2 regions of the Streptomyces sp. NPDC058683 genome follow, and region 2 is predicted to be linked to the other one. Evidence: riboswitches for the same ligand, from Rfam matches in the RefSeq annotation. Region 2 holds a riboswitch; the other holds the start of a gene.
The links. Region 2 has a riboswitch for ZMP and ZTP ahead of ACFWXC_RS22805 (bifunctional 5,10-methylenetetrahydrofolate dehydrogenase/5,10-methenyltetrahydrofolate cyclohydrolase). Riboswitches for the same ligand answer to the same signal wherever they lie in the genome.

Region 1 (3,385 bases), on a different contig from region 2:
ACAGGGCCTGATCTACCCCCTCACCCGCCATCCGGACGGCACCCTGCGCCCGTACTGGGACGAGACCGCCTACTACGTCTTCACCCTCGACGAGGTGGAGGCGCTGGAGGAGACGGTCGAGGAACTGCACGCCATGTGCCTGGCGGCGGCCGGCCACATCGTGGCGCAGGATCGTTTCGCTGAGCTGGGCATCACCGACCCCCGCATCCGCGCCGCCGTCACCGAGGCCTGGCACCGCCGCGCCGAACTCCCCTCCCTCTACGGCCGCTTCGACCTCCGCTACGACGGCACGGGCCCGGCGAAACTCCTGGAGTACAACGCCGACACCCCCACCTCCCTGGTGGAGGCGGCCTCGGCCCAGTGGTTCTGGATGGAGGACCGCTTCCCGGGCGCCGACCAGTGGAACAGCCTCCACGAACGGCTCGTCGCCGCCTGGCAGCGGCAGGCCCGGCTGCTCCCGCCCGGCATCCCCCTGCACTTCGCGCACTCCTGCGCCGACGAACTCGGCGAGGACCTGATGACGGTCGCCTACCTGAAGGAGACCGCCGAGCAGGCGGGCCTGGACACCGACTGGATCTCCATGGAGGAGATCGGCTGGGACACCCTCTCCGGCCGCTTCGTCGACAACCGGCTCCGGTTCATCCGCAGCTGCTTCAAGCTCTACCCGTGGGAATGGCTCACGACCGACGCCTTCGCCGCCCACGTCCTCGACACCCTGGACAACGGCGGCGGCACGGGCACCACGATGTGGATAGAGCCGGCCTGGAAGATGCTGCTGAGCAACAAGGCACTGCTGGCGATCCTCTGGGAGCTGTACCCGGGGCACCCGAACCTGCTGCCGGCGTACGTGGACGGCCCGAGGGAACTGGCCCGGACGACGGGTTACGTCAGCAAGCCGCTGCTGGGGCGGGAGGGCGCGGGCGTGCTCGTGCATCCGCCGGGCGCGGGGACCGTCGTACGCGAAGAGCCGTGCTGCTACCAGGAGCTGGCCCCGCTGCCCTCGTTCGACGGCAACCATGTGGTGCTCGGCGCATGGGTGGTGGGCGAAGAGGCGGCGGGACTGGGCATCAGGGAGTCGCAGGGCCTGGTGACGGACGACTACGCCCGCTTCCTGCCCCACGTGATCCTGCCGTCCGCCGCCTGACCCGGCCGGGCGGCCACGGTGCCTGCCGGTGGGTCCGGCGGCCGTGGCGGTCGGTCGGACGGACGTGCCGCCCCCGCCCGACTGGTGGACGCCGCGGGCCTCGGGTCCGGCGTGCCCGGTAGTCTGACCAGCGGGCCGTGACTGGCGCGCTGGGATGGGACCGACCATCGGGGAGCGGCCCGTGTCCGATCGAGTGCCGTGCGCCTGGGCCGAACCGTGAACGCCGAACGCCATGTCCGGAGGTCCCGAATGTCCGAGCCCCTCTCCACCGAGTCCACCGCGTATCGCGCTGCCCTCGACGTGATCCGTGCGGTCGAACCGCGCGTGGCCGACGCCATCGGCCAGGAGGTCCGCGACCAGCGCGAGATGCTCAAGCTGATCGCCTCCGAGAACTACGCCTCGCCGGCCACCCTGCTCGCGATGGGCAACTGGTTCAGCGACAAGTACGCCGAGGGCACCGTCGGCCGCCGCTTCTACGCCGGCTGCCGCAACGTCGACACCGTCGAGGCGCTCGCCGCCGAGCACGCCCGCGAGCTGTTCGGCGCGCAGCACGCCTACGTCCAGCCGCACTCCGGCATCGACGCCAACCTGGTCGCCTTCTGGGCCGTCCTCGCCGACCGTGTCGAGGTCCCCTTCCTGCAGAAGGCGGGCGCCCGCCAGGTCAACGACCTCTCCGAGGCCGACTGGGCCGAGCTGCGGCAGGCCTTCGGCAACCAGCGGATGCTCGGCATGTCCCTGGACGCGGGGGGCCACCTCACCCACGGCTTCCGCCCGAACATCTCCGGCAAGATGTTCGACCAGCGCTCCTACGGCACCGACCCGGTGACCGGCCTGATCGACTACGACGCGCTGCGCGCCCAGGCTCGCGACTTCAAGCCGCTGATCCTGGTGGCCGGCTACTCCGCGTACCCCCGTCTGGTGAATTTCCGGATCATGCGGGAGATCGCCGACGAGGTCGGCGCGACCCTGATGGTCGACATGGCGCACTTCGCGGGCCTGGTCGCCGGCAAGGTCCTGACCGGTGACTTCGACCCGGTCCCGCACGCCCAGATCGTCACCACCACCACCCACAAGTCGCTGCGCGGCCCGCGCGGCGGCATGGTCCTGTGCGACGACTCGCTGAAGGACCAGGTCGACCGCGGCTGCCCGATGGTCCTCGGCGGCCCGCTCCCGCACGTCATGGCCGCCAAGGCCGTCGCCCTGGCCGAGGCCCGGCAGCCCGCCTTCCAGGACTACGCCCAGCGGATCGTCGACAACGCGCGTGCCCTGGCCGAGGGCCTGACGCGCCGCGGCGCCACCCTCGTCACCGGCGGCACGGACAACCACCTCAACCTGATCGACGTCGAGTCGTCCTACGGCCTCACCGGCCGCCAGGCCGAGTCCGCCCTCCTCGACTCCGGCATCGTCACCAACCGCAACGCGATCCCGGCCGACCCGAACGGCGCCTGGTACACCTCCGGCATCCGCATCGGCACCCCGGCCCTGACCACGCGCGGTCTGGGCACGGCCGAGATGGACGAGGTCGCGGCCCTGATCGACCGGGTCCTGACGGCGACGGAGCCGGGCACGACGAAGTCGGGCGCGCCGAGCAAGGCCTCCCACGTCCTGGACGAGAAGGTGTCGACGGAGATCGCCCAGCGCGCGACGGATCTTGTCGCCGGGTTCCCGCTGTACCCCGAAATCGACCTCGGCTGATCAGCGCAGATCAGGGGCAGCGCCCCTGAAAGGGGCGCGGGGAACTGCGCGACCAGCCACAACGGCGCCGCAGTCCCCCGCGCACCCCATGACCCCCCACCTCGGAGACCAATCCCGCCCCCACCCTCTGCGAGAATGGTGGACATGGCCTCTGATCGACCCCGCGTGCTCTCCGGCATCCAGCCCACCGCCGGCTCGTTCCACCTCGGCAACTACCTCGGCGCCGTCCGCCAGTGGGTGGCCCTCCAGGAGTCCCACGACGCCTTCTACATGGTCGTCGACCTGCACGCGATCACGATCCCGCAGGACCCCGCCGACCTGCGCGCCAACACCCGCCTCGCCGCCGCCCAGCTGCTCGCCGCCGGCCTGGACCCGGACCGCTGCACCCTCTTCGTGCAGAGCCACGTCCCGGAGCACGCCCAGCTCGCCTGGGTCATGAACTGCCTCACCGGCTTCGGCGAGGCCAGCCGGATGACCCAGTTCAAGGACAAGGCGGCCAAGCAGGGCGCGGACCGCGCCAGCGTCGGCCTGTTCACGTACCCGATC
Region 2 (3,385 bases):
GGGCCTGGAGACGCTGGTCGGGCACCGCGGGACCAAGCTGTCCGGCGGGGAGCGGCAACGGGTCGCGATCGCGCGGGCGTTGCTACGCCGGCCCCGGCTGCTGCTCCTGGACGAGGCGACCTCGCAGCTGGACGCGGTGAACGAGGCGGCTCTCAGGGACACCGTCGCCGATGTGGCGCGGTCGACGACGGTGCTGGTGGTCGCACACCGCCTGTCGACGGTGACGATGGCCGACCGGATCGTGGTCATGGACGCGGGCCAGGTCCGCGCGGTGGGCACGCACCGGGAGCTGGTGGCGGCGGATCCGCTGTACGCGGAGCTGGCCGCGACCCAGTTCCTGGCCGCCGAACACTGAGCACCCGGTACCTGGCCGCCGAGCCACCGGGTACGTCGAAGGGCCGCCCCTTTCCGGGACGGCCCTCGGAGCGTGGCCGGGGGTCAGGACTCGATGCCCGGCACCAGCCCCATGGCGGGCGCGGCCAGGTCGGTGACCTGGTGCAGTTCGCCCAGCTTGTGGAGTCCGTTCAGTCCCTGCAGCTGCTCCGAGACCTTGGGGATCTCGTCCTTGTACTCCGCCGGGATGTCACTGCGGGCCAGCGAGTCGAGCACGCCGAGCGGGCTGAGCTTCCCGGGGTGCTGCGCGTCCGCGTCGGCCGCGTTCGCCAGCGGCGCCGCGAGGCCGGTGACCCCGACCGCGAGGCCGACGGCGGCGACGATACGTCGTGTTGAGATCATGTCTCCAGCAACGGCCCGGGCTCCCGGCCGGACACGGGCAGCCGGTCCCCCTCACCCGTCAGGCGGAGCGCCCGGCCTGCGCTTGCCGAGCCCGGCGGGGCGGAGGAGGCTCGAAGGTGGGGCTCTCGCGGCCCGCTCCGCATCGGGCCGCGGGCTCCCGCAGGAGGTCACCATGGGCACCGCGACAGGTTCCACGTTCGACACCGAGACACTGCGCCGGGCCGTGGAGGGAAACACGGGGAACTCCCTGCTGGCGCTCTACACGGACGACGCGGAGATCCGTATCGTCGACCGCACCGACCAGCCCAGCCACCCCAAGGTCCTGCACGGCCGCAGGGACATAGCCGCGATGCTGGACGACGTCTACAGCCGGGACATGACGCACAAGCTGGACCAGTGCATCGTGCAGGGCGACAAGGCCGCCTACAGCGAGTCCTGTGAGTACGGGGACGGCGTCCGGGTGCTCGCCGAGTCGATGATCACGCTGCGCGACGGCAAGATCGCCGACCAGATCATGATCCAGGCATGGGACGAGTAGCCGGAAGGACCGCGAGGGTCCAGGTCAGCGCGCGGCTGACCTGGACTTTCTCGGCGCGGGCCGGACTGGGGCACAGCCGCCGCACGCCTCCGCGCGCGTCCGTCGTACTGCTGCGAACGGCCCTGCGGGCGGCGCACCGCCGGGGGAAACGCTGAGTGCCTCGGTTACGCTGGGCGCGGGCCGTGACTGGCGCTGAGGTGGAGCACCACCGGGGAGCGGCCCGCACTGTCGATGCCGTGCGCCTGGGCGATCAAGGTCGAACCAGCTCAGGAGTGTGCCGCATGACCCCTGCCCTGCCCCCTGCCCGTCTCATGGACGGAACCGCCGTCGCCCGCCGGATCGTCGAGCAGACCGCACAGCGGGCCGCCGAGTTCACCGCACGCACCGGCACCACGCCGTGCCTGGCGACCGTGCTGGTCGGCGAGGACCCGGCCTCCGTCACCTACGTCCGGATGAAGCAGAACCGCAGCCGCGAGGCCGGTATCGCCTCCCGGCACGTGGCGCTGCCCGCCACCACGACCACCGAGGAACTCGTCGGCACCCTGCGGGAGTTGTCCGCCGACCCGGCGGTGCACGGCATCCTGCTCCAGCACCCGGTCGGCGAACACATCGACGAGCGGGCAGCGTTCGAGGCGATCGCGCCGGAGAAGGACGTGGACGGCGTGACCTTCGCGTCGTTCGCGACGATGAGCTTCGGTCTGCCGGGCTTCGTCTCCTGCACGCCCGGCGGCATCCTGCGCCTGCTCGACGCGTACGACGTCGACCCGGCCGGGAAGCGGGCGGTGGTCGTCGGCCGCAGCGCGATCCTGGGCAAGCCGGTCGGCATGCTGCTGCTCGCCCGCGACGCCACCGTCACCTACTGCCACTCCCGCACCGCCGACCTCTCGGCGGCCGTTCGCGAGGCCGACATCGTGGTCGCCGCCGTCGGCCGCCCCCGGCTGATCCGGGGCCAGGACATCAAGCCGGGGGCGGTCGTGCTCGACGCGGGCTACAACGAGGGGAACGTCGGTGACGTCGACTTCGACACCGCGATCGAACGGGCCTCGCTGATCACGCCGGTGCCGGGCGGGATCGGCCCGATGACCATCGCCGTACTGCTGGAGCAGACGGTGACCGCGGCGGCCCTGCAGCTCGCGGTGTGATCAGCGCATCCAGGCGCTGTAATCCATGACGTCACCGGCCCGCACCCCGTACTCGGGGTCGTCCCGGGTGAACGTGGTCTCCAGGCCGAGTACGGCACCGGTGGCCGGATCCAGGATCAGCATCCGCCGGGCTCCGGAGGCCTCGTCGTGGACGTACGCCTGCCCGGTACGGCCGAGCCGGTCGGTGACCTGGCCGGCCGGGCGCAGCCCCCTGGCGTCGGCGAGGAGTTCGGCCAGGGCGGCCGACTCCCGCGCGCCGAGCGTCCAGTTGTCGAGCAGCTCGCGGGTGGCGTCCAGGAGTTCCGACGTGGTGAGGGTGTGGCTGTAGATCAGCTCGGTCAGGTAGGTGCGCAGTTTCGCCGGGTCGTGCGGGGGTGTGGCGAGCGGCGGGGCGTCCCCCCACATCGGCGGGAAGGTGTGCCGGCTGAGCACATGGCCGTCCTCGACCAGCCGCGACCGGTCCCCGTCGTCGGTCAGGACCGGGCGGCCGGGGTGGGCCGGGTCGGTCGCCACGACCACTTCGGTGTGGCTGCCGTCCGCGGCCCAGCGCACCACCCGCTCCTCGGGCAGCGTGACCGGCGGCTTGCCGTCGCTCATGCCGAGGCTCCAGGACTGCACGTGGGTGCCCTGAAGCAGCGCCGGGGACCCGTCCTGGGCCGCGACGGCGGCCAGTTTCGCGACCTCGGCGAGCGGTACGGGGGTGGAGTGGACGCGGACGGCCAGCGGCCGGGGTGCGGCCACCGCGGGAGTGCCTGCGGTGCCGCCGAGCAGCAGGGTCAGGGCGGTGGCGACGACGGCCAGGGCCGCGGTGAGCGACCACAGCAGTCGCGGCCGGGTCCGGCGCCGGGAGCGAGGGGCACTGTGCAGCAATCGGGCGAGGTGCCGTTCGGCGGTGTGGTCCAGGGGGCCGTCGCCGAAGTGGGGGGCGTCGGCGGGCACGGGGTCGGCGGCGCGCAGCAGGTCGAGTTCG

Region 1: another riboswitch for ZMP and ZTP. It lies ahead of ACFWXC_RS40255 (glycine hydroxymethyltransferase); the one in region 2 lies ahead of ACFWXC_RS22805 (bifunctional 5,10-methylenetetrahydrofolate dehydrogenase/5,10-methenyltetrahydrofolate cyclohydrolase).

The regions. Positions count from the first base shown of each region.
Region 1 covers NZ_JBHXSK010000049.1:8,901-12,285, forward strand. The annotation lists gene ACFWXC_RS40250 (glutathionylspermidine synthase family protein) at 1-1,144, shown strand, start outside; ZMP/ZTP riboswitch at 1,272-1,361, shown strand; gene ACFWXC_RS40255 (glycine hydroxymethyltransferase) at 1,361-2,839, shown strand; gene trpS (tryptophan--tRNA ligase) at 2,984-3,385, shown strand, end outside.
Region 2 covers NZ_JBHXSK010000020.1:61,830-65,214, forward strand. The annotation lists gene ACFWXC_RS22790 (ABC transporter ATP-binding protein) at 1-355, shown strand, start outside; gene ACFWXC_RS22795 (hypothetical protein) at 439-735, opposite strand; gene ACFWXC_RS22800 (nuclear transport factor 2 family protein) at 908-1,273, shown strand; ZMP/ZTP riboswitch at 1,446-1,528, shown strand; gene ACFWXC_RS22805 (bifunctional 5,10-methylenetetrahydrofolate dehydrogenase/5,10-methenyltetrahydrofolate cyclohydrolase) at 1,567-2,415, shown strand; gene ACFWXC_RS22810 (CU044_5270 family protein) at 2,416-3,385, opposite strand, start outside.